Regions from separate parts of the Streptomyces sp. NPDC028308 genome, predicted to be linked through region 1. Evidence: riboswitches for the same ligand, from Rfam matches in the RefSeq annotation. Region 1 holds a riboswitch; each other region holds the start of a gene.
What was found. Region 1 has a riboswitch for cyclic di-AMP ahead of ACZ4VA_RS22565 (C40 family peptidase). Riboswitches for the same ligand answer to the same signal wherever they lie in the genome.
Positions count from the first base shown of each region.

Region 1 (6,961 bases):
GTGCGGAAGTGGCGGGAGAGGTCCGCCGGGTGACCGGATGTGACCGCGCTCCCGGTCCGTGGGCGTCGGCTTGACGCTGAGTGCTGACCGAAGCGGGGATTTTCCGACGGGGCCCGAGACCCTGGTGCTATGAGCCCACTGGGCGGTCGTGAGAGGTGTCGCGTGACCGCCGAGACGGAGGTGAACACTGCGGCGGGTGGGTCCCGTGGGGTGCGACCGACCGGGGGGCCGGACGGCTGCCGGAGCCGGAAGCGGGTCGCTGGAGACGGCTACCGGAGCCGGAGGGAGGGCTGGTGGAGGCGGCCGGCGGGGCCCCGATTAGGCTCCGGCGCATGGACGTACTCATCCATCTCTTCGTCGGCCTGCACATCATCGGCATCGCCGCGCTCCTCGGCGGCTTCCTCACCCAGATGAAGGCGATGGGCCAGGGCACGGCCCGCTTCGTCCCCGCGATGCTGCACGGCGCGCTCACCATGCTGGTCACCGGAGTCGTGCTGGTCGGTCTCAACCAAGCCGACGACAACTCGCTCGACAACGTCAAGCTCGGCGTGAAGCTGGCCCTGCTGATCGTGATCCTCGGGCTCGTCTACGTGAAGCGCGACGAGGAGAAGGTCGACAAGGGCGCCTTCGCCGCGGTCGGCCTGCTGACCGTCGCGAACATCTTCATCGCGGTGCTCTGGACCTGACGGCGCCCGCCCGGGGAACCCTGGGCGACCGGCCCGACCGGCCCGACCGGCCCGACGGCCGCGCCCGGCGTGACCCCATGGTCATCGGCAGGCCCGGCGGCCGTGTCCGGTGCGACCCGGGGGCCGTACCGGACACGAACGCGAGGGGGTGCCGGCGTGGTGGCGTCCCCTACGCGGGGCGCACCACGCTGTGGATCGACGAGGTGCCGTCGTAGTAGATCGACTCCTCGCGGACGTACGCGCCCGGCTTCGGGGCGTGGATCATCATGCCGTTGCCGATGTACAGGCCGACGTGGCTGATGTCGTCGTAGAAGAAGACCAGGTCACCGGGCTTGATGTCGGAGAGCGGGACCGTGGTGCCCGCGTCGACCTGGTCCCAGGTGGTGCGCGGCAGGGAGACGCCCGCGGCCTTCCAGGCGGCCTGGGTGAGACCGGAGCAGTCGTAGGAGTCCGGGCCGGTCGCGCCCCACACGTACGGCTTGCCGACCTGGGCCCGCGCGAAGGCGATGGCCTTGTCGGCCGTGGTGGCGTACGCCGGGTCCTCCGCCGTGCCGCCCGCGCCGGCGTCCGAGTCGCCCTGGTCCTGCTGGGCGGTCTCCTCGCGGCTCCGCTCCTCCTGCGCGGCCTGCTGCCTGGCCAGTTCCTCGGCCTTGCGGTCGGCCTCCTCGCGCTTCTTCTCCTCGATCGCCGCGAGCCGCGCCTTCTCCTCGGCGGTGAGCTTCGAGAGCAGTCCGCGGGCGTCGGCGAGCTTCCGCTGCACCTCGGCCTTGGTCGACTTGAGCGTCCGCTGCGAGGTGGTCAGCTTCTCCAGGCTCTCGGAGGCCTCCGCCCGCTTCTTCGCCGTCGCCGCCTGCTCGGTGACGTAGTCGTCCACCGCCACCTTCTGGCGGCTGGTCAGACGGCCCATGAGCTGGGTCTGGTCGAAGTAGTCCTGCGGGTCGTCCGCCAGCAGGAGGGTCGCGGTGTCGGGGGCTGCGGCCCCGGTGCGGTACTGGGCGGCGGCGTACGAACCCAGCTCCTCGCGCGCCGTGTTGAGCTTCTCGGTGCGCTTGGCCACGTCGTCCAGCAGGGTGTCGACGCGCTGGCGCTGCTTGGAGCTCTTCTCCTTGGCCGCGTTGTACTTCTGGGTGGCCGTCTCGGCCTGGTGGTAGAGGTCGTCCACCTTCTTCTGGACTTCCTCGAGACTCGGCCTGGGTTCGGCCGAGGGCGCGGCGTTCGCCGTCTGCGAGAGCAGGGCCACGGACGTGAGGGCCGCCGTGGCGAGGCCCGGGGCCCGGACACCCGCTACGCGCGTTCCCGCAGGACGCCATTTGCGATGCGACGCCAAGAGAGGCGACTCCTTCCACGATCCGCCTACCGAGTTAGCTGTCGGGTTCGGGCGGGTGGTTCGGAAGGGTTGCCCTACGGTCCGCGCCCGACAAGGCGGTCGGACCGATTCACCCCAAGGTCGGTGGGTCCCCGGCTCCGGTTGCCGCGTGGGCGCGCCGGACTCGGCGGAGGCCGCGCGGCCCGGCGTCGTTCGCCGGTTGGGTCGGGCGGCCTGACCGGCACGCTAGCCAACGCGTGTGGCTTCTGTGAAGGTTGATGTTCGATATGCCCGATACGTTTTCGTGACCTTTTTCGCGGGGACCGGGTCGCGCCGCCGTCGCGGATCGTTTTCCGGCTGATTGTCCTGACATGTGCGCCTTCCTCGGCGGACGTGGTGTGCGTCTCGTCCGGCCGTCACCCCAGGTGACGGGGTGGTTCCGGACGGCGAGAGCGGCCGGGCGGCGGGGGCGGCACCGGACGGAGCGGCACGCTGCCCGACGGGGCGAAGCGGCGGCCCGGGTACGGGAAGACGGCGGGCCTGGCGAGTGGTGCGGGGGCGATGCGCCTACGAGGGGAGCGGGGCGGCGGTGACCGGCGGGCCGGTCCCGGAATGCGGCGGAGTTCCCGAGGTGGCCGCGGGGTGTCAGTGGGGCGGCCTAGACTCGGAAGGCGATGAGCAGCCTCTTTGACGACAGCTTCCTGGCGGACCTCAAGCCCTCCGGGGCCCACGAGGAAGAGCCCCCGCCGCCGCCCGAGGACGGGACGCCGGAGCACCTCCCGGACGACCTGTTCGGCGGCCGCTTCGACGCGCCCCCGAGCAGGGACGCGTACTACCGCGACGGCGCCGCGCGCCCCGCGGTGGACCCGGCGGCGCTGCTGGACGGGCTGAACGAGAACCAGCGGGCGGCCGTGGTGCACGCCGGTTCCCCGCTGCTCATCGTGGCAGGCGCCGGATCGGGCAAGACCCGCGTGCTCACGCACCGCATCGCGTACCTGCTGGGCGAGCGCCATGTGCACCCCGGCCAGATCCTCGCGATCACCTTCACGAACAAGGCCGCGGGCGAGATGAAGGAGCGCGTCGAGCAGCTCGTCGGCCCGCGGGCCAACGCGATGTGGGTGATGACCTTCCACAGCGCCTGCGTCCGCATCCTGCGCCGCGAGTCGAAGAGGCTCGGCTTCACCTCCTCGTTCTCGATCTACGACGCCGCCGATTCCAAGCGCCTCATGGCCCTGGTCTGCCGCGACCTGGACCTCGACCCGAAGCGCTTCCCGCCGAAGTCCTTCAGTGCCAAGATCAGCAACCTGAAGAACGAGCTGATCGACGAGGAGGACTTCGCCGCCCAGGCCGCCGACGGCTTCGAGAAGACCCTCGCCCAGGCCTACGCCATGTACCAGTCGCGGCTGCGCGAGGCCAACGCCCTCGACTTCGACGACCTGATCATGACGACGGTCAATCTGCTCCGCGCCTTCCCCGACGTCGCCGAGCACTACCACCGCCGCTTCCGGCACGTGCTGGTCGACGAGTACCAGGACACGAACCACGCCCAGTACGCCCTCGTCCGCGAGCTCGTCGGCACCGCCGAGCACCCCGTGGACGTGCCGCCCGCCGAGGGCGACCTCGGGCCCGCCGAGCTGTGCGTCGTCGGTGACGCCGACCAGTCGATCTACGCCTTCCGCGGCGCGACGATCCGCAACATCCTCCAGTTCGAGGAGGACTACCCGGACGCGACGACGATCCTCCTGGAGCAGAACTACCGCTCCACGCAGACGATCCTGAGCGCCGCCAACGCCGTCATCGAGCGCAACGAGAGCCGCCGCCCGAAGAACCTGTGGACCAACGCCGGCGCCGGCGCACGCATCACCGGCTACGTCGCCGACACGGAGCACGACGAGGCACAGTTCGTCGCCGACGAGATAGACCGCCTCACCGACGCGGGCGACGCCAAGGCGGGAGACGTCGCCGTCTTCTACCGTACGAACGCCCAGTCCCGTGTCTTCGAAGAGGTCTTCATCCGCGTCGGCCTGCCGTACAAGGTCGTCGGCGGCGTCCGGTTCTATGAGCGCAAGGAGGTCCGGGACGTCCTCGCGTATCTGCGCGTGCTGTCGAACCCGGAGGACTCCGTCCCGCTGCGCCGCATCATGAACGTGCCCAAGCGCGGCATCGGCGACCGGGCGGAAGCCATGATCGACGCCCTCGCCCAGCGGGAGAAGATCAGCTTCCCGCAGGCGCTGCGCCGCGTCGACGAGGCGTACGGCATGGCGGCCCGCTCGACGAACGCCGTCAAGCGGTTCAACACGCTGATGGAGGACCTGCGGACGGTCGTCGAGTCCGGCGCCGGTCCGGCCACCGTCCTGGAGGCCGTCCTCGAACGCACCGGCTACCTGGCCGAGTTGCAGGCCTCGACCGACCCGCAGGACGAGACCCGCATCGAGAACCTCCAGGAACTCGCCGCCGTCGCCCTGGAGTTCGAGCAGGAGGCCGGTGAGGGCGAGGCCGCGGGCAGCCTCTCCGAGTTCCTGGAGCGGGTCGCGCTCGTCGCCGACTCCGACCAGATCCCCGACGAGGAGGACGGCAACGGCGTCATCACCCTGATGACCCTGCACACCGCCAAGGGCCTCGAATTCCCGGTCGTCTTCCTCACGGGCATGGAGGACGGCGTCTTCCCGCACATGCGCGCACTCGGCCAGACCAAGGAGCTGGAGGAGGAGCGGCGCCTGGCGTACGTCGGCATCACCCGCGCGCGGGAGCGGCTGTATCTGACGCGGTCCTCCATGCGCAGCGCCTGGGGCCAGCCGTCGTACAACCCGCCGTCGCGCTTCCTGGAGGAGATCCCGGACGCGCATCTGGAGTGGAAGCGCACGGGTTCCATGGGACCGGTGTCCTCGGGGCCGGTCTCGGGGGTGGCGGCGTCGCTCTCCTCGTCGCGCTCGCGGTCCGCGGCCTCGGGCGCGTCCGGCTTCGCGACGCGCCGCGGTGTCGCCGAGAAGCCGGTGGTCTCGCTGGCCGTCGGTGACCGGGTCACGCACGACCAGTTCGGCCTCGGCACGGTCGTCGGCGTGAAGGGCACGGGCGCCAACGCGGAGGCGACGGTCGACTTCGGCGAACCGAAGCCGAAGCGGCTGCTGCTGCGGTACGCGCCGGTCGAGAAGCTCTGACGCGAGGCTGAACGGGACACGGCTCGCCCGCGGTTGACGGGCGGGCCGGACAACGACCGCGATTCAGAGACGAGTTGCCGTCCCGGGCGGAGTGGGCGATCAGGTCGGGTCGATGCCGTGGCTGCGGAGCCACGGCAGCGGGTCGATCGCCGAGCCGCCCGCCGGACGGACCTCGAAGTGCAGGTGCGGGCCGGTCGAGTTGCCGGAGTTCCCGGAGAACGCGATCGGGTCGCCGGCCTTCACGGTGGTCCCCGAGGCGACCTTGTACGTCGAGAGGTGGCAGTACCACGTCTCCGTACCGTCCTTGGCGGTCACGATCGCCATGTTGCCGTAGGCGCTGTTCCACTGCGTGCGCACGGTGCCGTCGGTCGCGGCCATCACCGTCGTCCCGTAGGAGACGGGGAAGTCGATGCCGGTGTGCACGGACATCCAGTTGATGCCGGACTGCCCGTAATAGGCGCTGAGGCCCTTCTGCGCGACCGGCAGGGCGAACTTGGGGCGCAGCCGCTCCTTGCGGGCCGCCTCCTCCGCCGCCTTCTTCTTCTCCGCCTCCTGCTCGGCCTTCAGGTCGATGCGTTCCTGCGTCCGGCTGGCGCGGTCGGCGAAGTCGTCGGCGTCCGCGGAGAGGTTGGCGAGCTGGGTGTCCAGCTTGTTGTTGGCGGCGGACGGCTTCACGGATGCCTTCTCCGGCGCCGCGGCCGTCGTCTCCGTGCCGTTGTCGTCCGCGCTCACGCTCACGACGGAGGCGGCGGCGATGCCCGCGACCCCCATCACGCACGCCGAGGGAACGGCCACCGTCAGCAGGGCGGAACGTTTGGCCGGGGCTCGGCGCCGGGATCGGCTTCCGGTGCGCGAAGCCGATCGCGCACCCGGGACGACCGCGGCCGGCGCGGCGACGAGTTCCTCGACACCGTCGAGCAGCAACGACCCCGTAGCCGGGCCGTCCTCGTCGTCGGCCGTGTCGAACTCGGCCTGTCCGTGCTCGGGTTGGTCGAAGGAAACCTGCTCGAACGTGGCCGTCGGCAGCTGGTCGAAGGGCTGGGCCGCCGGCTGTTCGTACGTCTCGGACGGCGAAGCGGCCTGGTCGTACGCCTCGTACGTGTCCTGGCCGCCGTCGGAGTTCCACTGCGTGGCGTCGTACGCACCCGTGTCGAGCACCTGCGTGCCCCACTGCTGCGTCTGGTCGCCCTGGTCCAGCGGGTTGACGTGCTCGGCCTGGTTCCAGGCGGTCGCGTCCCACTGTCCGGTGCCGTCGTGGCCCTGCGACTGCGGCGGGATACCGGCGAGTTGCTGGTAGTCGGTGCCCCAGGCGTTCGTCTCGTAACCGCCGGTGTCGTACGCGGCCTGGTGCTGCCCGGCGTACGGGTCGTAAGTCGTCCCGTGGTCGCCGGCCCCGGGCATGTGGTGGCTTCCCGTGCTCATGGAGGGGTCGCCGGACCACTGCGTGGCGTCGTAAGAACCGGTGGACGCGCTCGCGTCGGCACCCGGCATGTCACCGAAGAGGGGGTCGGTCGCGAAACTCGCGGCCTCGTAACTGCCGCCGCCTGATTGAAATCCGGTGGCGGGGTACCCGTCGTGCGTGGTGAAGTCGCCGTACGGGGCTCCTTGCAGGCCGTACGGCGCGTAGTGCGCCTCAGCGGCATCGGGAGCCGAAGCCGGGGGGTTAACGGTCCCCGACGGGTGACGGTCGTTCACCAACTTCTCTTTCGCCTCGACAACAGGGGCTGGCAGAGCAGTGCGGCGACTGTACCCGGCGGTACGCGGGCGCGACAATCTTCGGCAGGTTTCGTGCTGGCTGGAAACGGGCATTC
Region 1 covers NZ_JBVHTO010000009.1:330,203-337,163, forward strand. The annotation lists gene ACZ4VA_RS22560 (hypothetical protein) at 333-686, shown strand; gene ACZ4VA_RS22565 (C40 family peptidase) at 856-2,013, opposite strand; cyclic di-AMP (ydaO/yuaA leader) riboswitch at 2,021-2,178, opposite strand; gene pcrA (DNA helicase PcrA) at 2,667-5,150, shown strand; gene ACZ4VA_RS22575 (M23 family metallopeptidase) at 5,250-6,845, opposite strand.

Region 2 (6,961 bases), on a different contig from region 1:
GGCGGCGCAGGCCGACGCGTTCATCGGCGGCGACCTGTACGCGGTGCAGGACTCCCCGTACGGGGTGCGGCTGGTCGTCGGGGACGTGCGGGGCAAGGGAATGGGCGCGGTGACGGCCGTCGCCGTCGTCATCGGGGCGTTCCGTGAGGCGGCCGAGCACGAGCCGACGCTGGAGGCGGTCGCCCAGCGGCTGGAACGGGCGCTGGCGCGCGAGGGGACGCGGCGCGACGGGCTGGACGCCTTCGAGGGGTTCACCACCGCCGTTCTCGCGGAGGTCCCGCACGGGGACGGCTTCGTGCGCGTCGTCAACCGCGGCCATCCCCCGCCGCTGCTCCTGCACGCGGACGGCACCCTGCGCACGCTGGAGGGGCCGGACTCCGCGCTGCCGCTCGGGATGGGCGAGCTGGGCACCTGGCCCGACCGTGCCGCCGTGGTGCCGTTCCCGGGCGGGGCGACGCTCCTCGTCTACACGGACGGGCTGTCGGAGGCGCGCGACCCGGAGGGCCGCTTCTACGACCCCGCGGCCCGTCTCGCGGGACGGGTCTTCCGCGACCCGGACGCGCTGCTCGACACCCTCATCAAGGACGTGCACCGGCACACGGGAGACGGGACGACGGACGATCTGGCGCTGCTGGCCGTACGGCGGCCGTGAGTCACCGGGGCGGGAGAAGGGGCCGAGGTCACCGCGAGTGATCGAGTAGCACCGCTGCGCATAACAACTGACGAACCGTCAGCGAAAATGAGGTTTAGCCCGCAGGGTCAACTCGCCCGGTTTTCACCGCCCGTGACCCGTAAGTCCGTGACGAAGACGTTAATGATCAGTCGGAACAGCTTGGAATACGGGACCCGAGTCTATTAACGTTCGATAACGCAGCGCGGTCGTCCCAGCCGTCACAAGAGATGGCTCCGTGCGCACGCGCCGAATCCCGCAAGGGAACCGGGGAACCACCAACTTGGGGTGAATCGAGCGTCTTCCGCGGTGCGGTGCACCCTGGTCGACGCGCGTAGGAGACCTTCCTGCTCCGAACCCGTCAGCTAACCCGGTAGGCGAGAAGGAAGGAAAGGAGCGCGCCCACGTGGCGTCCAACCGGCCTGCCCAGTCAACCTCGTTCGCGCCGAGTGACCAGCAGAGCAACACCTTCGGCTACGGCCGCGGCAACGACGAGGGCCCCTGGGAGGAGTGGAATCCCACCGAGGATTCCGTCCGTCCCGTCCGTGGCCGGCACCGCGTCTCCAAGCAGCGCGGCGGAGGACTCGCCCGCAGCTCCACCGTCCTCGGCGTAGGCGTCATCGCCGCCGTCGGCGCGGGCGGCATGGCCACCGCGCAGAGCGGCAAGCCGCCGGTGTCCATCTCGATGCCCGACCTGTCATCGGTCGCCGACTCGGCCAAGGGCCTGATATCGGACGGCTCCGACGCCGGCGCACCGAAGGGCTCGGCCACCCCGCTCACCACCGCGGGACTGACCAACTCGGACACCGCGCGAGGCACCACCGACGCGGGCGAGGCCCTGCGCGCCCGCATCATGCAGCAGGCCGAGTCGCAGCAGGACCAGGTCGACCTCAAGGCCGCCGAGGCGGCTCAGGCCGCCGCCGTGAAGAAGGCCGCCGAGGAAGCCGCCAAGACCCAGGACGAGGCCGAGGCCAAGGCCGCCGCCGCCAAGAAGAAGGCGGAGCAGGAGGCCAAGGAGAAGGCCGAGGCGGAGCGCCTCGCGGAGCTCGCCAAGAGCTACGCGCTGCCGACCTCCTCGTACACGCTCACCTCGCGCTTCGGTGACTCCGGCTCCATGTGGTCCTCCGGCTACCACACCGGCCTCGACTTCGCGGCGCCCACCGGCACGCTGATCAAGGCCGTGCACACCGGAACCATCACCGAGGCGGGCTGGGCCGGTTCGTACGGCTACCGCACCATCCTCACCCTGGAGGACGGCACCGAGGTCTGGTTCTGCCACCAGTCGTCCATCAGCGTCAGCGTGGGCCAGAAGGTCGCCACCGGTGACGTCATCGGACGGGTGGGCGCGACCGGCAACGTGACCGGGCCGCACCTGCACATGGAGGTCCACGCGGGCGGCGCCGCCACCGGCATCGACCCGATGGCGTGGCTGCAGAGCAAGGGCCTCAACCCGTAGGTCCGCCGGCCGGGCTCGCGGAATAGGCGGTACCGCGGACGATGTTGAAATCGTCCATGACTTCTCTCCGCAAGCTCGGCCCGTCAGACCTCGAGGTCTTCCCGCTCGCCCTCGGCGGCAACGTCTTCGGCTGGACCGCCGACGAGGCGCAGTCCTTCGCCGTGCTGGACGCCTACGCGGCGGCCGGCGGCAACTTCGTGGACACCGCGGACACCTACTCCTCGTGGGCTCCCGGCAACGAGGGCGGCGAGTCGGAGACCGTCATCGGCCGGTGGTTCGCCGCGCGCGGCAACCGTTCCGACATCGTCCTCGCGACCAAGGCCGGCGCGCACCCCGCGTACAAGGGGCTGGCGCCCGACACCCTCAGGGCCGCCGCCGACGCCTCGCTGCGCCGGCTGGGCACGGACTACATCGACCTGTACTACACGCACTACGACGACCCCTCGGTCCCCGTCGAGGACATCATCGGCACGCTCGACGAACTGGTGCGGGCCGGCAAGGTGCGCGCCGTCGCGGCCTCCAACATCTCGCCCGAACGGCTCCAGGAGTCCCTGGAGTTCTCCGACCGCGAGGGCCTGGTCCGCTACGTCGCCGTCCAGCCGCACTACAACCTCGTCTCCCGCCGCACCTACGAGGGCCCGCTCCAGGAGATCGCCTCCCGCTCCGGCCTCGCCGCCGTCCCGTACTACGCCCTGGCCTCCGGCTTCCTCACCGGCAAGTACCGCCCGGGTACGACGGTCGACTCGGCGCGGGCCGCCGGCGCGGGCAAGCACCTGGAGACCGAGCGCGGGACGCGGGTGCTGGCCGCGCTCGACGAGATCGCCGGGTCCCGGGGCGTCCCGCAGGCCACGGTCGCCCTGGCCTGGCTCGCCGACCGGCCGACGGTGGCGGCGCCGCTCGCCTCCGCCCGGACGGTCGAGCAGCTCCCGGCGCTCCTCGGGGTGGCCGACCTGACCCTGACGGACGCGGAGCTGGCCACGCTGACGCAGGCGTCCGCCTAGGGCCTGTCGTTTGGATCAGGCCGGTGTCGCGGGGTCTGGCACGCACATCTGCGGCGTTGTCGTCGGTCGCCGACTCCCCCACTCTCGGCTCCGCTCGAGCGGGGGGACCCCCATCGCTTCGACTCCCTCCTCCGCCTTGCAGCTGCACGCACCAGACCCCGCTCGGGTCGGCCGGGACGAACCGTCCGTCACGGCCGGCCTGATCCAAACGACAGACCCTAGACAGGTCCCGCCGGTCGCTCCGCCCCGGTCGCGCTACGAGCGGTACGGGTTGTACGCGCCGTAGGGGTCGTGGCCCGGGTGGGGCGCCGGGTACGCCGACGGGGGGCCGGCGTACGGGTGGACGGGCGGCGGCGCGTACAGCGGTGGCCAGGGCGGTACGACCGCGGGGGCGGACGCCCGGGCCGCGTACGCGAGGGAGGGCCGGGCTACCTCCCGGCGCCGCCACAGCTCGTGCAGCAGCTCCCTCTCCCGTACGACGAAGTCGGCGCTCGCGCGGCCGGCGCGCCCGCGGTGCCGCAGGAACGCCAGCGAGGTCGCGTAGGACTCGTACTCGGCGACCGACCGGGCGGCGGCCTTGCCGAAATGGTGAGCGGCGTAGTCGCGAGCCAAACGCCGCGCCCGCATGGACCCCAGGACGAACGGCTCGGGCGCCGTCAGCCAGCCCGCCACGGCGTACGCGGGCAGCTCCGCGCGCACGGTGCGCAGTTCCCGCTGGCGCGTCCATATGACCAGCCAGGTGAGCAGGCCGAACGCGGGGACCATGAAGGCCGCGTAGACCGCGAAGAAGCCGTACTCGCCGAAGGACGAGGAGCCGTTCCACACCGCGTGCATGCCCATGGCCAGCAGCAGTCCGGACAGCGGCAGCAGCACCCGGCGCAGGCGCTGGCGGTCCGCGGACAGCGCGGCGATGCCGAAGCCGATGCCGGTGAGGACGGTGAACAGCGGGTGCGCGAACGGGGACATCACCACGCGCACGAAGAAGGTTGCCGCGGTCACCGACGCCAGGCCCCGGCCGCCGTTGAGCTGGTCGGTGCCGAAGGCGTTGCCGAGGTAGAGGATGTTCTCGGTGAAGGCGAAGCCGGTGGCGGTCACCCCGGCTATGACGACCCCGTCGACGATCCCGGTGAAGTCCCGTCTGCGGAACAGGAAGACCAGCAGCACGGCGGCCGCCTTCGCGGACTCCTCCACCACGGGCGCTATGACGGTGGCACCGAGCGTGTCGGCGCCGGACGGGTCAGCGGTCGCTGTCGCTATCCACCGGGTCGCGAAACTGTTGGCGACGATCGCTATCAGCGCCGCCGCGCAGGCGCCCCAGGCGAAGGCGAAGAGCAGGTTCCGCCAGGGGCCCGGTTCGACGCGGTCCAGCCAGCGGAACGCGGCCAGCAGGAGCGGGACCGGCAGCACGGCGAGGCCGAGGCCCACCAGGAAGCCCTGGGTGCCGGTCTGCCGGCGGACCAGCGCGAGGATGACCAGTCCGGAGAGCGCGAGCAGGGTGACCAGGGCGCCGTAACGCACCCATCTGTGCTGCCACCAGTGCGCATGCCGCAGCGCACCGTCGGCCGAGCCGGTGGGGTACGTCGGGTACGGAGGAAAGGTGGCCACGGCATCGACCCTAACGAGGGAGGGGCGCTGCCCGCGACGGCACCCGGTGGGGGCCGTGCGGTGCCTCAGTCGCCGGCGGGGGGTTGGTCAGCGTGTTCCTCTTGGCGTTCGTTCCGGTCCTCGGCCCGGTGCTCCGCACGGCGGAACAGCAGGTCGTGCACCACATGGCCCTTGTCCAGTCCCTGGCCCTCGAAACGGGTCAGCGGACGGAAGCCGGGACGTGGCGCGTAACCGCCGTCCGGCTGGGTGTTCTCGAAGTCCGGGTGCGCGGTCAGCACGTCGAGCATCTGCTCGGCGTACGGTTCCCAGTCGGTCGCGCAGTGGAGGACGGCGCCGGGCTTCAGACGGGTCGCGGCCAGGGTCAGGAATTCCGGCTGGATGATGCGGCGCTTGTGGTGGCGCTTCTTCGGCCACGGGTCCGGGAAGTAGACGCGCAGTCCGTCGAGGGTGTCCGGTCCGAGCATCTCGCGGAGCAGGATGATCGCGTCGCCGTTGCCCACCCGGATGTTGGACAGCCCGTTCCGGTCGGCGAGATTGAGCAGGTTGCCCTGGCCGGGCGTGTGCACGTCGACGGCCAGGATGCCGGTGTCCGGGTCCGCGGCGGCCATCTGGGCGGTGGCCTCGCCCATCCCGAAGCCGATCTCCAGGACGACGGGGCCGTCGGTGCCGAAGAGCTCCGCGAGGTCGAGGGGGCGCCCGTCGATGTCCAGTCCCCACTTGGGCCACAGCCGCTGGAGCGCGTCCGCCTGGCCGGCCGTCACCCGGCTGCGCCGCGGCTGGAAGCTCCGGATCCGGCGCTCGAAGTGCGAACCGGCGGGATCGGGCTTCGGCCCGGCGGGGAAGCGGGGCTCGCCCTTGGCACGGGAAGGGCGCGGCGAGCCCTCGGCCGCGGAGGGCCGGGGCTCTTCGGAGGAGTTGAGGGAATCAGACACAGTGAGTCGATTTTACGGCGGACGGCTCCCGGCGCCTCCCGCCCCGGGGACGGGCCGCTCCCGGGCGGGCCGGGGAGGACGCGCCCGCGGGGCCGGGCGGGCACGGTCGCGGCCCGTTGCCGGGAGGGTCAGGGCTGGGACAGCGCCTTGAGGGCTCTGCGGGCGATCTCCCGGCCGATCGGGAGGGAGGCCGTGGCGGCCGGCGACGGCGCGTTCAGCACGTGGACCGTCCGGGGGCGCTCCTGGATGAGGAAGTCGTCCACCAGCGTCCCGTCCCGCAGGACCGCCTGGGCGCGGACGCCCGCCGGGGCCGGTATCAGGTCGTCCGGGGTGACCGCGGGCAGCAGTCGCCGGACGGCCTCGGTGAACGCCGCCTTCGACACCGAGCGGCGCAGCTCCCCGGCCCCGTACCGCCAGTGGCGGCGTCCGATCCGCCAGGAGCCCGGCCAGGCCAGGGTCGCCGCCAGCTCGCGCGGGTGGACCGTGCCCCAGCCGTACCCCTCGCGGGCCAGCGCGGGGACCGCGTTCGGGCCGATGTGCACGCCCGCGTCGATGCCCCGGGTCAGATGCACCCCGAGGAAGGGGAACGCCGGGTCCGGCACCGGGTACACCAGTCCGCGCACCAGCTCCGGGCGGGCCAGCGTGTAGTACTCGCCACGGAACGGGACGATCCGCATCCCCGGGTCGTCCCCGGCGAGGCGGGCGATCTCGTCGCAGTGCAGCCCCGCGCAGTTGACCAGCACGCGCGCGCGGACGATCCGGCCGTCGGCCGTCCGGACGGCGACGCCGAGGTCGGGGCGCCGGTCGACGCGCTCGACCCGCGCGCCGTAGTGGATCTCGGCGCCGGAGGACTCCGCGAGCCGGCGGGCCACGGCCACGTAGTCGCAGATCCCCGTCGTCCCGACGTGTATGGCGGCCAGTCCGCGGACCTCCGGCTCGTACTCCTCGATCTGGGCGGGGCCCAGCTCGCGGACCGCGATGCCGTTCTCCCGGCCGCGCTGGACGAGGGCGTGCAGGCGGGGCAGCTCGGCCTTGTCGGTGGCGACGATCAGCTTGCCGGTGACGCTGTGCGCGATGCCGTACTCGGCGCAGAACTTCGTCATCTCGGCGGCGCCCCGGACCGCGTAGCGCGCCTTCATGGAGCCGGGGCGGTAGTACACCCCGCTGTGGATGACCCCGCTGTTGCGGCCCGTCTGGTGACGGGCGGGGCCCTGCTCCTTCTCCAGCACCATCACATGCGTGCCCGGTGCGGCGCGCGAGATCGCGTACGCGGCCGACAGACCGACGATCCCGCCGC
Region 2 covers NZ_JBVHTO010000015.1:17,417-24,377, reverse strand. The annotation lists gene ACZ4VA_RS32155 (PP2C family protein-serine/threonine phosphatase) at 1-652, shown strand, start outside; cyclic di-AMP (ydaO/yuaA leader) riboswitch at 908-1,065, shown strand; gene ACZ4VA_RS32150 (M23 family metallopeptidase) at 1,077-2,126, shown strand; gene ACZ4VA_RS32145 (aldo/keto reductase) at 2,183-3,127, shown strand; gene ACZ4VA_RS32140 (PrsW family intramembrane metalloprotease) at 3,383-4,732, opposite strand; gene trmB (tRNA (guanosine(46)-N7)-methyltransferase TrmB) at 4,798-5,664, opposite strand; gene lhgO (L-2-hydroxyglutarate oxidase) at 5,793-6,961, opposite strand, start outside.
Region 2: linked by a shared signal. The riboswitch ahead of ACZ4VA_RS32150 (M23 family metallopeptidase) and the one ahead of ACZ4VA_RS22565 (C40 family peptidase) in region 1 are both predicted to bind cyclic di-AMP.

Region 3 (6,961 bases), on a different contig from region 1:
TTGATGCCGAAGGACTCCTCCATCGGCGTCAGCTTGTAGAGCTGTTCGAGGACGGCCTCGGGCACGAAGCCGTTCTTGATCTCGATGACCAGGCGCAGGCCGTGCGAGCGGTCGGTGAGGTCCTTGACGTCGGCGATGCCCTGCAGCTTCTTCGCGCCGACCAGGTCCTTGATCTTGGCGATGACCTTCTCGGGGCCCACGGTGAAGGGGAGTTCGGTGACGACGAGGCCCTTGCGGCGGGGTGTCACGTTCTCCACGGCGACCGTGGCGCGGATCTTGAAGGTGCCGCGGCCCGTCTCGTACGCGTCCCTGATCCCGGAGAGACCGACGATCCGCCCGCCGGTCGGCAGGTCGGGGCCGGGGACGTACTTCATCAGGGTGTCCAGGTCGGCGCCCGGGTGGCGGATCAGGTGGCGGGCGGCCGCGATGACCTCGCCGAGGTTGTGCGGCGGCATGTTGGTCGCCATGCCGACGGCGATGCCGGAGGCGCCGTTGACCAGGAGGTTCGGGTACGCCGCCGGGAGGACGCCGGGCTCCTGCTCCTGCCCGTCGTAGTTCGGGGCGAAGTCGACGGTGTTCTCGTCGATCGACTCCGTCATCAGGGACGTGGCGTCGGCCATCCGGCACTCGGTGTACCGCATGGCGGCGGGCGGGTCGTCGTTGCCCAGGGAGCCGAAGTTGCCGTGGCCGTCGACCAGGGGGAGCCGCATGGAGAAGGGCTGCGCCAGCCGCACGAGGGCGTCGTAGATCGACGCGTCGCCGTGGGGGTGGAGCTTACCCATGACCTCGCCGACGACGCGGGCGCACTTCACGTAGCCGCGGTCGGGGCGCAGGCCCATCTCGTTCATCTGGTAGACGATGCGGCGGTGTACGGGCTTGAGTCCGTCACGTGCGTCCGGCAGGGCGCGCGAGTAGATGACCGAGTACGCGTACTCGAGGAAGGAGCCCTGCATCTCGTCGACGACGTCGATGTCGAGGATCCGCTCCTCGAAGTCGTCGGGCGGCGGGGTCTTCGTGCTGCGGCGGGCCATCGCTGCTGCGGCTCCTTCACCAACATGAACGGGATCTGACGCGCACCATTGTGGACCGCCGCACTGACAACGCCGACCACGACCCGTCATTAAGGGCCCCGGGCGGGGCCGGGGACCCGCCCCCGCCGGGCACGCGGAGCCCGCTTGCCGCAGGGCACCGGCCCCCACCGTGATCCCCGGCCGGCCTCCGTCGCGGCCCTCCCGGCCTGCCCTCGCCGGCCCGCCCGTTCGCGTCTCCGGACCCTCGCCCTCGACCGGCCGGGACCTTCCCGTCCCGTCCCGGACCGCTCCGTCCGTCCCGGCCCGGGTCCGCCGCGGCGACCGGCGGCTTCGGCTCGCACACCGGTCCGCCTGCGGGTCACGGAAGTCTCGCTGTGGGCGTACGAGGTGCGGGAACTTCGCCAGGCGTCTGCGCGCTTGCATACAGTGGCAGGACCGGCAGGAATTCTGCAGTTTTCCGCGATCGAAGGGACGTACATGCCCATGGGTCACACGGCCACAGCTGAGGCAGGCTCCGGCGGCCTGACAGCGACCGAGCACCGCCTGGCCAACGGCCTGCGCGTGGTGCTCTCCGAGGACCACCTGACCCCGGTCGCGGCGGTGTGCCTCTGGTACGACGTCGGCTCGCGCCACGAGGTCAAGGGCCGTACCGGCCTCGCCCACCTCTTCGAGCACCTGATGTTCCAGGGCTCCGGCCAGGTGAAGGGCAACGGGCACTTCGAGCTCGTCCAGGGCGCGGGCGGCTCGCTGAACGGCACGACGAGCTTCGAGCGCACCAACTACTTCGAGACCATGCCCGCCCACCAGCTGGAGCTCGCCCTCTGGCTGGAGGCCGACCGCATGGGCTCGCTCCTCGCCGCGCTGGACGAGGAGTCCATGGAGAACCAGCGGGACGTCGTCAAGAACGAGCGCAGGCAGCGCTACGACAACGTGCCCTACGGCACCGCGTTCGAGAAGCTGACCGCCCTCGCGTACCCGGAGGGCCACCCCTACCACCACACCCCGATCGGGTCGATGGCGGACCTGGACGCGGCCACCCTGGAGGACGCCCGCGCGTTCTTCCGCACCTACTACGCGCCCAACAACGCGGTGCTGTCGGTCGTCGGGGACATCGACCCGGAGCAGACGCTCGTCTGGATCGAGAAGTACTTCGGTTCCATCGCCGGGCACGACGGCAAGCCCGCACCGCGCGACGGCTCCCTGCCGGACATCATCGGCGAGCAGCTGCGCGAGGTAGTCGAGGAGGAGGTCCCGGCCCGCGCGCTGATGGCCGCCTACCGCCTCCCGGAGGACGGCACACGCGCGTGTGACGCGGCCGACGTGGCGCTGACCGTCCTCGGCGGCGGCGAGTCGTCCCGCCTCTACAACCGGCTCGTACGCCGGGACCGTACCGCCGTCGCCGCCGGGTTCGGCCTGCTGCGGCTCGCCGGGGCACCCTCCCTGGGCTGGCTCGACGTGAAGACGTCCGGCGACGTCGAGGTGCCGGTCATCGAGGCGGCCGTGGACGAGGAGCTCGCCCGGTTCGCCGAGGAGGGCCCCACGGCCGAGGAGATGGAGCGCGCCCAGGCCCAGTTGGAGCGCGAGTGGCTGGACCGGCTCAGCACGGTCGCCGGCCGCGCCGACGAACTGTGCCGCTACGCCGTCCTGTTCGGCGACCCGCAGCTGGCCCTGACCGCCGTGCAGCGGGTGCTCGCCGTCACCCCCCAGGAGGTGCAGGAGGTCGCCAAGGCCCGGCTGCGCCCCGACAACCGCGCGGTGCTCGTCTACGAGCCCGTCGCCGCCGAAGAGGCGCAGGCCGCCGAAGCCACCGACGAGGACGAGGAGTCGGCCAAGTGACCGAGCTCGCGACCATGGAGTTCCACCCGCAGCCCCAGGCCGGCGAGGCCAAGCCGTGGGCGTTCCCGGCGCCCGAGCGCGGCACGCTCGACAACGGCCTGACGCTGTTGCGCTGCCACCGCCCCGGCCAGCAGGTCGTCGCCGTCGAGGTGTTCGTCGACGCGCCCCTGGAGGCCGAGCCCGCGGGCCTCGACGGTGTCGCCACGATCATGGCGCGCGCGTTCTCCGAGGGCACCGACAAGCACTCCGCCGAGGAGTTCGCCGCCGAGCTGGAGCGCTGCGGCGCCACCCTCGACTCGCACGCCGACCACCCGGGCGTCCGCCTGTCCCTCGAAGTCCCGGTCTCCCGGCTGGAGAAGGCGCTCGGGCTGCTCTCCGACGCGCTGCGGGCACCGGCGTTCGCGGACAGCGAGATCGAGCGGCTGGTGCGCAACCGGCTGGACGAGATCCCTCACGAGGCCGCCAACCCGGCCCGCCGTGCCGCCAAGGAGCTCTCCAAGGAGCTGTTCCCGGCCACCTCGCGCATGTCGCGTCCGCGCCAGGGCAGCGAGGCGACGGTCGAGAAGATCGACGCGGCGGCCGTACGCGCCTTCTACGAGAAGCACGTCCGCCCCGCCACCGGCACCGCCGTCATCGTCGGCGACCTCACCGGGATCGACCTGGACGCGCTGCTCGCGGACACCCTCGGTGCGTGGACCGGCTCGTCGGCCGAGCCGCGCCCGGTGCCGCCGGTGACCGCGGACGACCGGGGCCGCGTGATCATCGTCGACCGCCCCGGTGCCGTGCAGACGCAGCTGCTCATCGGCCGCGTCGGAGCCGACCGTCACGACCGCGTGTGGCCCGCCCAGGTGCTCGGCACCTACTGCCTCGGCGGCACGCTCACCTCGCGCCTGGACCGCGTCCTGCGCGAGGAGAAGGGCTACACCTACGGAGTGCGGGCGTTCGGCCAGGTGCTGCGCTCGGCCCCGGACGGCTCGGGTGCCGCGATGCTCGCCATCAGCGGCTCCATCGACACGCCCAACACGGGTCCCGCCCTGGACGACCTCTGGAAGGTCCTGCGCACGCTCGCCGCGGAGGGCCTGACGGACGCGGAGCGCGATGTGGCCGTGCAGAACCTCGTGGGGGTCGCCCCGCTCAAGTTCGAGACGGCGGCGGCGGTCGCGAGCACGCTCGCGGACCAGGTCGAGCAACACCTCCCGGACGACTACCAGGCGACCCTCTATCAGCAGCTCGCCGCCACGGGCACGGTGGAGGCCACCGCCGCGGTCGTGAACGCCTTCCCGGTGGACCGGCTGGTGACCGTCCTGGTGGGCGACGCCGCGCAGATCGCGGAGCCCGTGAGGGCGCTCGGGATCGGTGAAGTCAGCGTCGTACGAGCCGAGTAGGACCGTGCGGACAAGGACCCCGGTGACCGAGAGGTCGCCGGGGTTCTCGCGTTTACCCGTGGTCCATCCGGGGTTTCGCGCGCGCTTACCCGACTTCGTCCTCAATATGTCCGTATTGCTAGGTGGTTGCCCTTCTGCCCTGTGGCATGCACTACAAAAACCGCGATCCGTTTGTCGATCGAAAGACGCCCCCCTTAGCGTCAATCCGGCTGTTCGTCAGGCAGTGCGCCGCGTCCGCGGCACCGGACAGTCATCGCCGAGTCCCCGTACGGCGCGAGCCAGGGGAGCCGGGGACCCATCGCAGTCCCTGGGGTGAATCGGGCGTCCTTCCTCGCGGAGGAGGCCCGTAGGAGACCTTCCTGCTCCGAACCCGTCAGCTAACCCGGTAGGCGAGAGGGAAGGAAAGGACCAGCCCCTTCATGGCGTTCACCCGTGCCACCGGGAAGCATCGTCGTCCGAGCCGGATCACGCGGACCACCAAGAGTGCGGCGGGCGTGGCGGCTCTCACCACCACCGGTGTCATCGGAACCCTGGCCGCCCCGGCGTTCGCCGCGGACACCGCCGTCCAGCAGACCGGGCTCACCCAGGCCATCACGATCGGCGACACGGTCGCCGAGCAGATCGACGCGCAGGCCGCCGCCCAGCAGCACGCCGCCGAAGAGGCCGCGGCGCTGAAGAAGGCCGAGGAGGCCGCGCGGCAGCGCGCTCTGGCCGAGGTGAAGGAGGAGCGCGCGGCCAAGGCGCGCGCCGCCCGCGCCGCCGAGCGCAAGCTCCTCAACACCTTCGTCGCGCCGATCGCAGGCTCCTACGTCTCCACCGGCTACAAGACCGGTGGCAGCCTCTGGTCCTCCGGCAGCCACACCGGCGTCGACTTCCACGCCGCGTCGGGCACCGTCGTCCACGCCGTCGGCGCGGGCACCGTCGTCACGACCGGCTGGGGCGGTGCCTACGGCAACCAGGTCGTCATCAAGATGCACGACGGCACGTACACCATGTACGGCCACCTGTCGTCCATCAGCGTCACCGAGGGGCAGACGGTCACCCCGGGACAGCAGATAGCCCTCTCCGGGTCCACCGGCAACACCACCGGACCCCACCTCCACTTCGAGGCCCGTACGACGGCCGAGTACGGCTCGGACCTCGACCCCGTCTCGTATCTGCGCTCGCACGGCGTCAGCCTCTGACACCCGTACGACTTCCGAAGGCCCCGGCTCCGTGAGCCGGGGCCTTCGTCGTTTCGAACGGCCCTCTGTCCAAAAAATAGCCATGGATTCCGGTCCGCCGTCGGAAATTCCGTCCCGCTGCAATAGAGTCACTGAATGGGCGTCAATCGACGGCGTTTCGCGATGATTAAGGCGGAGGTCCGCTCATGCGCATTCCGGCGCACTCGGTATGCACGGCGATCCGTGACGACATCGTCGCGGGTGTCTACGAGCGCGGCGGCCGGCTCACCGAGGAACTGCTCGCCCGCCGCTACGGCGTCTCGCGCGTCCCGGTGCGCGAGGCGCTGCGCACCCTGGAGGCCGAGGGCTTCGTCGTCACCCGGCGGCACGCGGGCGCGTGCGTGGCCGAGCCCACCGAGCAGGAGGCGGCCGACCTCCTGGAGATGCGGATGCTGCTGGAGCCGCTGGGCGCCGCGCGGGCCGCGCAGCGCCGCACCGAGGCCCACCTCAAGGTGCTGCGCGGACTGGTCAGGCTGGGGCAGGAGCGGGCCAGGAGGGGCCACAGCGAGGATCTGCGGTCCCTGGGGGTCTGGTTCCACGAGACGCTCGCGCAGGCGTCCGGAAGCCCCGCGCTCACGTCGACGCTCGCCCAGCTGCGGCACAAGATCGCCTGGATGTACGCGGTGGACGCCCCTGCCAGTCCCGCGGAGTCCTGGGCCGAGCACGGCGGCATCGTGGACGCCGTCGCACGCGGGGACAGTGAGCGGGCGCGCGCCATCACCGCGCTGCACACCGAGCGCGCCGGCTCCGCGCACCGCTTCCGCTCGCCTGGCCGGGGCGACCTCGCGGACCGTGTGAGGACTTCGCAACATCCCGTAAACACGTCGGGCCTGCGGCATTAACAGAAGCGCCGTATACAAAGAGGGATATGTGGCGGGGGAGTATTTCCGCTGCCTTCTTTTCCGTGCGCCGGTAATTCACGGGGGCGCTTTTTCCGCATGCTCCGGACGCCGTGTTCGGGCCGGGAGCGGAAAATGGTCGGGGGCGGTGCACGGAAAAGACCCGGACGGAGGCGGGGGCTTCCGTCCGGGCATGGAAAACGGCGAAGCCGCGTCGGCCCGGTCCGGGTTCGACGCGGCTTCGCCGCATGCGGGGTGTCCGCGGGGTCAGACGGTCTCGGGAAGCTCGTCGAGACCCTCGGAGACCAGCTTGGCCAGACGGTCGAGCGCGGCGTCCGCACCCTCGGCGTCGGAGGCCAGGACGATCTCCTCGCCGCCCTGGGCGCCGAGGCCGAGGACCGCGAGCATCGACGCGGCGTTGACGGGGTCGCCGTCCGCCTTGGCGATCGTCACGGGGACGCCGGAGGCCGTGGCCGCCCGGACGAAGATGGAGGCGGGGCGGGCGTGGAGGCCCTCGGCCCAGCCGACGTTGACGCGGCGCTCAGCCATGTGATGCTGCCCTTCGAGTGTTTCAGGGTTGTCTAGACCAGTGTCCCATACGGTGGAGCGTGTCCCGGCGGCCCGCGAACGGGACCCGGGCGGACTCC
Region 3 covers NZ_JBVHTO010000003.1:118,046-125,006, forward strand. The annotation lists gene ACZ4VA_RS08165 (DNA gyrase/topoisomerase IV subunit A) at 1-1,031, opposite strand, end outside; gene ACZ4VA_RS08170 (M16 family metallopeptidase) at 1,509-2,867, shown strand; gene ACZ4VA_RS08175 (M16 family metallopeptidase) at 2,864-4,252, shown strand; cyclic di-AMP (ydaO/yuaA leader) riboswitch at 4,497-4,659, shown strand; gene ACZ4VA_RS08180 (M23 family metallopeptidase) at 4,672-5,436, shown strand; gene ACZ4VA_RS08185 (GntR family transcriptional regulator) at 5,622-6,317, shown strand; gene ACZ4VA_RS08190 (HPr family phosphocarrier protein) at 6,582-6,863, opposite strand.
Region 3: linked by a shared signal. The riboswitch ahead of ACZ4VA_RS08180 (M23 family metallopeptidase) and the one ahead of ACZ4VA_RS22565 (C40 family peptidase) in region 1 are both predicted to bind cyclic di-AMP.

Region 4 (6,961 bases), on a different contig from region 1:
CCGCACGCCGCTCGCCGACTCCACGACGAGCGGCGTCTGACGGCCCGGCATCGGACCGTAGGGGTGCCAGACGTGCCGCCGGTCCAGGTCGAGCAGTTCCGGCACGGACAGCTCAGGCATTGGGCGCGAGGTCCGTTCCGGCACCCCGTCGGCGGACCGCGACGAGGTCGGTCCGCGCCTCGCTCGCCTGCGGCGCGGCGGCCGACCCGCAGACACCGCCGCCACCGCCGCCCTCGTGCGACCCGCAGCCCGCCTCGGCGTGCGACCCGCAGCCCGCGCCCTCGTGCGAGCCGCAGCCCGCGCTCTCCCGGGAACCGCACCCGCCGGCCGGCGCGCGGTGCTCGGGCAGCGTGACCTCGCCCGCACCCTCCACCTCGAAGCCGGCGTCCGCGATCATCTCCAGGTCGGCCTTGCCTGCCTGGCCCTCGCTGGTGAGGTAGTCGCCGAGGAAGATCGAGTTGGCCAGGTGCAGCGCGAGCGGCTGCATCGTGCGCAGGTGGACCTCGCGCCCGCCGGCGATCCGGACCTCGACGTCGGGGCAGACGAAGCGGACCATCGCCAGGATGCGCAGGCAGCGCTGCGGGCTCAGGTTCCACTCCTTGGCGAGCGGGGTGCCCTCGAACGGGATCAGGAAGTTCACCGGAACGGAGTCGGGGTCCAGCTCGCGCAGCGCGTAGACGACCTCGACCAGGTCCTCGTCGCTCTCGCCCATGCCCGCGATCAGGCCGGAGCACGCGGACAGTCCCGCCGCGTGCGCCTTCTGCACCGTGTCCACGCGGTCGGCGTACGTGTGCGTGGTCGTGATGTCCCCGTACGTCCCCTCGGACGTGTTCAGGTTGTGGTTGTAGGCGTCCGCGCCCGCCTCGCGCAGCCGCTCGGCCTGCCCGTCGGAGAGCAGCCCCAGGCAGGCGCACACCTCGACGCTCTCGTTCTGGTCCTTGATTGCCTTGATGGTGTCGGAGACCCGGTCCACGTCACGGTCCGTCGGACCGCGCCCGCTCGCCACCAGGCACACGCGCTTGGCGCCGCCCGCCAGGCCCGCCGCCGCGGCCTGCGAGGCCTCGTCGGGCTTGAGCCAGGTGTACTTCAGGATCTCGGCCTTCGAACCGAGCCGCTGCGAGCAGTAGGAGCAGTCCTCGGGACACAGACCGGACTTGAGGTTGACCAGATAGTTGAGTTTCACCCGTCGGCCGAACCAGTGACGGCGCACCTTGCCCGCCGCCGCCACCACGTCGAGCAGCTCGTCGTCGGACGTGGCCAGCACGGCCAGAGCTTCGTCCCGGGTCGGCAGCTCGCGCCGAAGCCCCTTGTCCACCAGCGTGTTCAGCAGGTCCATGAGGTCCGATCCTTGCCTATGCGACCGCCCGGGGCCAAGGAGAGTTTGCACAACAGAGACCGTTCGAGGTGTGGGTATTGCCACATCCTGGGCGGCGAGCCGGGCGGCTAGGGTCTGTGCACTGTCCACAAAACGACCTCATCAGGGCCCGGAGGCGCCAGCATGGCCGCATCGCCGTTCGCGTGGATCGACGAGCAGGCGGAGCACCGCCGCCGGGCGGGTCTCGTCCGCACCCTGCGCCCGCGCCCCGCCGACTCCCCGCTCCTCGACCTCGCGAGCAACGACTACCTGGGCCTCGCCCGCCATCCGGAGATCACGGAGGCGGCGGCCGAGGCCGCGCGGCGCTGGGGCGGCGGCGCCACCGGCTCCCGGCTGGTCACCGGCACGACGGAGCTGCACGGCGAACTGGAGCGGGAGCTGGCCGACTTCTGCGGCTTCGAGTCCGCGCTCGTCTTCTCATCGGGGTACGCCGCCAACCTCGCGGCCGTCACGGCGCTCGCGCCGCACGGCTCGCTGATCGTCTCCGACGCGGGCAACCACGCCTCGCTGATCGACGGCTGCCGGCTGGCCCGCGGCACGACACAGGTCGTCGCGCACGGCGATCCGGACGCGGTCCGCAAGGCGCTCGGCACCCACGAGGGGCCGGCCGTCGTCGTGTCGGACACCGTCTTCTCGGTGGACGGGGACGCGGCACCGCTGGCCGGACTCGCCGCCGCCTGCCGGGAGTACGGGGCCGGTCTCGTCGTCGACGACGCGCACGGCCTCGGCGTGCTCGGCGAGGGCGGGCGCGGTGCCGCGGAGGCGTCCGGTCTGGCGGGCGCGCCCGACGTCGTCGTCACCGTCACGCTCTCCAAGTCGCTGGGCAGCCAGGGCGGCGCGGTCCTCGGACCGGCCGCGGTGATCGACCATCTGGTCAACGCGGCCCGGACCTTCATCTTCGACACCGGCCTCGCACCGGCCGCGGCGGGCGCGGCGCTGGCGGCGCTGCGGCTGCTGCGCCGTGAACCGGAGCGGGCGGCACGTGCACGGCGGGTGGCGGGCACCCTGCACACCCGGCTGACGGCCGAGGGCCTGGAGGCGGTCCGGCCGGACGCCGCGGTGGTGTCGGTGCGCGCGCCGTCCCCGGAGCGGGCGGTGGCGTGGGCGGCCGGCTGCCGGGAGGCGGGTCTCGCCGTCGGCTGCTTCCGGCCGCCGTCCGTGCCGGACGGTGTCTCGCGCCTGCGGCTGACCGCCCGCGCGGACCTCGCCGAGGGACAGATCGAGCACGCCGTACGGGTGATCAGCCGGACGCGGTGAACGCCCCGGGGACCAGCCCGGTACGGCGAGGCGGGTGGTGCGGGGCTCAGCCCAGGGCGGCGATGAACCCCTCCCAGGCGGCCGGGGCGAAGAGCAGGGCGGGCCCCGCGGTGTTCTTCGAGTCGCGGACGGCGACCAGCCCGGCCCAGGGGCCCGGTCCCGGTCGCGCGGTCTCCACGCAGTTGTTCATCCCGGTGCTCCGGCTGCTGCGCAGCCAGCGCACGCCGTGCAGGGACGTGCTGGAAGGTACGTACCGAGGCAGTGCGGACATGAAGACTCCTCACGCGCCGTCACGTATCGCGGCGATGTAATCCACGGACTCCTCGGGCGAAAGGGCGTGGATCCGAAGGGTGTTGAAGGCCTCCGTATAGGCCTGGAGGTCTTCTTTCCGTTCGAGATGGAGGCTACTCGTCATGTGGTCAAGAACAACCACATCCAGATCAGAAGTGTTCGGAAATGAGAAGATTACGAAAGGCCCGGTGATTCCGATGTGGGCTCCGGTCGCGAAGGGGAGGACCTGGAGGCGCACGTGAGGAAGGTGCGCCGCCTCCAGCAGCCGTTCCAGTTGGCGTTCCATCACCGCAGGTCCGCCGACCGTCCGCCGCAGCACCGCCTCGTCGAGCACGGCGCTCAGTTCCAGCGGCGCATTCGAACACAGCACGTCCTGACGGGCCAGCCGTACCTCCACGAGCGTGTTCAGCTTTCCGTCCTCCAGCCCCTTCACGGCCGCCCGGGTGACCGCTCGGGCGTACTCGGGTGTCTGCAGCAGGCCCGGTACGACGGACGTCTCCAGCGTGCGCATGGTGCTGGCCTGCGACTCCAGACTGATGAAGTCCCGGTACGCAGGCGGGAGTACACCGCGGTAGGCGTGCCACCAGTGGTCGCGCCCGCCGCCCTCGGAGCCCGCCAGCCCGATCAGCAGCTCCCGCAGCCCGGGGTTCTGCACGCCGTAGGCGTCGAGGAGCCGGCGCACGTCCGGCGGCTTCGCCCCGCTGGTGCCGGTCTCGATCCGGCTCACCTTCGACTGGTGCCACCCGACGAGCCGGGCCGCCTCGCCGCTCGTGAGTCCCGCCCGGGTGCGCAGGGCGCGCAGTTCGGCGCCCAGCTTGCGGCGCCGCACCGCTGGACCGTGTCGCATGGCCGTCTCCTTCCGCCCGGTGAGCGGCGTTCACGGCGACGGTAGAGGATGAGCCCGGGACCCGGCCAAATGGGTTCGCTCGCCGCAGAGTTCACCGCTTCGAGCGACAGATATATGCATATCTTGGTGGATGGCGCCCGTGAGGCGTGCGGTGATGGCAGTCTGGCGCGAAGCACCAGTCCGGGACCGTACTCGAACCATCCGCTCCGTGTCGGACTACGGGTCCCGTGGGAAAGGGACGACGTCGCCATGGCAGATCACCAGGAAGCATCCGTCACTCTGCCGAGCGATCCCGCCTCGGTCTCCGCGGCCCGGAACTACGTCACCGGCGTGCTCGCCGAGTGGGGTCTGCCGGGTGACTCCGACATCGCCGAGACCGTACGCCTGATCGTGTCCGAACTCGCCACCAACGCCGTCCAGCACACCCTCGGGCAGTCCCCGACCTTCACCGTCGACGTCGTGCTCGACCGCGACGAGCAGCTGCGCATCGGCGTCACCGACAGCCACCCGCGCTTCCCGAAGCGGCTGCCCGCGGCCGTCCAGCAGGACAACGGCCGCGGTCTCGTGATCATCCGCTGGCTCACCGCCGAGTGCGGCGGAAAGATGAGCGTGCGGCCCACCCGGGAGGGCGGCAAGACGGTCGCGATCGAGCTCCCTTGGTCCCTCCCGGCCCAGCCGGTCACGGCGGGACAGGAACCTTGACGCGGCACCCGGCCACGCCGTCCCCGCGTACGCGTCGCGCGCCCCGTCCGGAGACGCTCCCCGCCGCCGGGGCCCTCAGGGCCGTCACCGGCGCCCCATCGGCCCGTCCTGCCCCTGTTTGCCCACCGGGGCCCCCTTCGCCCTCAGAGAGCGCCTTACGAGCCTGGGCAGGACGCCCCACAGCGTCACGCAGACGGCCAGCGTCCCCGCCGCCGCGGCGATTCCCGCCCCCCGCCCCAGCGTGACGTCCACGACGAGCAGCACGGAGCCGGTGAAGGCCAGCGTCAGGACGCACAGCCCTGCGGAGGCGAGAGCGGAGGAGACCCGCACGATGGTGGCCTTGGCGTTCTGCTGGAACAGCGACCGGTGCAGGGCGGCCGGCGCGACGAACAGGGCGGCGGCCAGCACGGCGAGGAGCAGCGTGGTGACGTACGTGGCGCGCTGCACCGTGTCGAGCGACGGGAACCGCTGGGTGAACGCCAGGGTCAGCAGGAACGCGAAGAGGATCTGCACGCCCGTCTGGACGACGCGCAGTTCCTGGAGCAGTTCGGCGAAGTTGCGGTCCGCGCGCTCCAGGGACGTCTCGTTCCGCGCGGAGTGAGGGTGTCGGTCGGCCATGGACGGACGTGTATCCGCTTCCGGCCCCGGTCACGCCCTCGGAGGGCGACGGCGACCGCCGCCGCCCTCTACGGGCGGGTCAGCCGACCCGGCCGTACCAGACGCTCTTCGTCCAGATCTTCGTGAGCTTCACGACCTCTCCGGTCTTCGGCGAGTGCCAGATCCGTCCCTTCCCGGCGTAGATGCCGACGTGGTAGACGTTCCGGCCCGAGTGGAAGAACACGAGGTCTCCGGCCTTGCGGTGCGAGGCGGAGACGTGATGGGTCTTGTTGTACTGCGCCGCGGCCGTACGAGGCAGCTTCTTGCCCGCCTTCTTGTACGAGTAGAGCGTGAGCCCGGAGCAGTCGAAGCGGCGCGGCCCCGTCGCGCCGTACTTGTACGGAGCACCCTTCTTGGAGGCCGCGATCTGGAGTGCCTTCGTCGCCGTCGAGGCCGCGGCGGCGTCGGATGCGACGCCGGGGACCACGAGGCTGCCGCCGACGGCGGCGATGGTGAGGGCCGAGGCCGTACCGGCCCGGGTCCACAGCGACGGGACACGATTGAGCGCAGTCATGCGCAACCCTTCGTCAGCCGCCTGTGAAGGATGACCTGTCGGATTCGGGCTGGCGAAGTTGCCCGGCCGCGGTGTGCGGCTTCACCCCAAGGACCACGCGGATTGCTCCGGCGGCCCGTCGTGCTGGGTCCTCCACTCCTGCCGATCCACTTCTGTCGACCGGTCATCCGGGCGGCGGCAGGACTCGGCGTCCGCCCGGACCGCCCCGCCGCTGCGGCGGGGGCTTGTCGTCGGAGGGATCTTCACTCATGGATGTCGGAAAATCCGAACGGAACCGGGGATTTGTGGGGTTACTCACCACTCACCCGTTCGGGTGGACACCCCCCATTTCGAACGGGGGTTGGGGGTGTCGACCATGCGCGCACCTGCGGCGGAACGCCTCATTCCGCCCTTGGTGTACGCGCGTTGCGCAACTCGGGAGGGCTGGAAAAAGGGGGCGCGTCTACGCCGTTGGGGGGTACGCCTTTTGGTGCGTTTGTGTCCCGGGCCGGACACCGCGCGCCGGCGGCGGGGACCGGCCCGGGATGGGGGTGCGTCAGTTGTCCGCCGGGGGCGGCAGGGTGACCCTGGCCGCTCGCCGCTCACCGTCCAGGACCCGCAGGGCCTGGGCCAGGGTCGGCGCGTGGACCTCGCTCTCGCCCCGCTGGTGCATCAGAGTGAGCGCGTCCCGCAGTGCGGCGGCTTTCACGACCAGCGCCTGGGCGGCCCGCAGGCCGCGGTAGGTGTCCCCGGGGCGGGCCGGATTGATCCGGCCCAGCAGGTCGACGACGTCGAGGTAACGGTCGATCAGCTCCGCCTCGGCGCGGGTCAGCGCGGGCAGGGGAGGCAGTTCGGGCGGCAGCATCGGCGCCTCACCTTCCGCCGGTCGCGGGGCGCGAGGACCGGTGGCGCGGCACGACCCGGTCGACCAGCCCGTACGCCACCGCCGCCGGGGCGTCCAGGACCGTGTCCCGCTCGATGTCGGCGGCGATCCGCTCCCGGCTCCGCCCCGTGTGCCGCGCGAGCAACTCCTCCAGCGTGTCGCGGGTGCGGGCCGTCTCCGCCGCGTGGATGAGCAGATCGCTCGCCTGCCCACGCACCGGCTCGGCGGCCGACGGCTGGCGGACGAGGACACGCGCGCCCGGCAGCGCGAGCCGCTTGCCCGGGGTGCCCGCGGCGAGGAGCACGGCGGCCGTCGACGCGGCCTGGCCCAGGCAGACGGTCTCCACGTCGCAGGACACCTGCCGCATCGTGTCGTAGATCGCCGTCATCGCGGTGAACGAGCCGCCGGGGGAGTTGATGTAGAGCGAGATGTCCCGGTCCGGCGCCCGGTGTTCGA
Region 4 covers NZ_JBVHTO010000005.1:116,741-123,701, forward strand. The annotation lists gene ACZ4VA_RS13060 (adenosylmethionine--8-amino-7-oxononanoate transaminase) at 1-120, opposite strand, end outside; gene bioB (biotin synthase BioB) at 113-1,336, opposite strand; gene ACZ4VA_RS13070 (8-amino-7-oxononanoate synthase) at 1,499-2,632, shown strand; gene ACZ4VA_RS13075 (DUF397 domain-containing protein) at 2,679-2,903, opposite strand; gene ACZ4VA_RS13080 (helix-turn-helix domain-containing protein) at 2,913-3,770, opposite strand; gene ACZ4VA_RS13085 (ATP-binding protein) at 4,020-4,472, shown strand; gene ACZ4VA_RS13090 (DUF6328 family protein) at 4,557-5,090, opposite strand; gene ACZ4VA_RS13095 (C40 family peptidase) at 5,170-5,643, opposite strand; cyclic di-AMP (ydaO/yuaA leader) riboswitch at 5,647-5,811, opposite strand; gene ACZ4VA_RS13100 (hypothetical protein) at 6,179-6,487, opposite strand; gene ACZ4VA_RS13105 (ATP-dependent Clp protease proteolytic subunit) at 6,495-6,961, opposite strand, start outside.
Region 4: linked by a shared signal. The riboswitch ahead of ACZ4VA_RS13095 (C40 family peptidase) and the one ahead of ACZ4VA_RS22565 (C40 family peptidase) in region 1 are both predicted to bind cyclic di-AMP.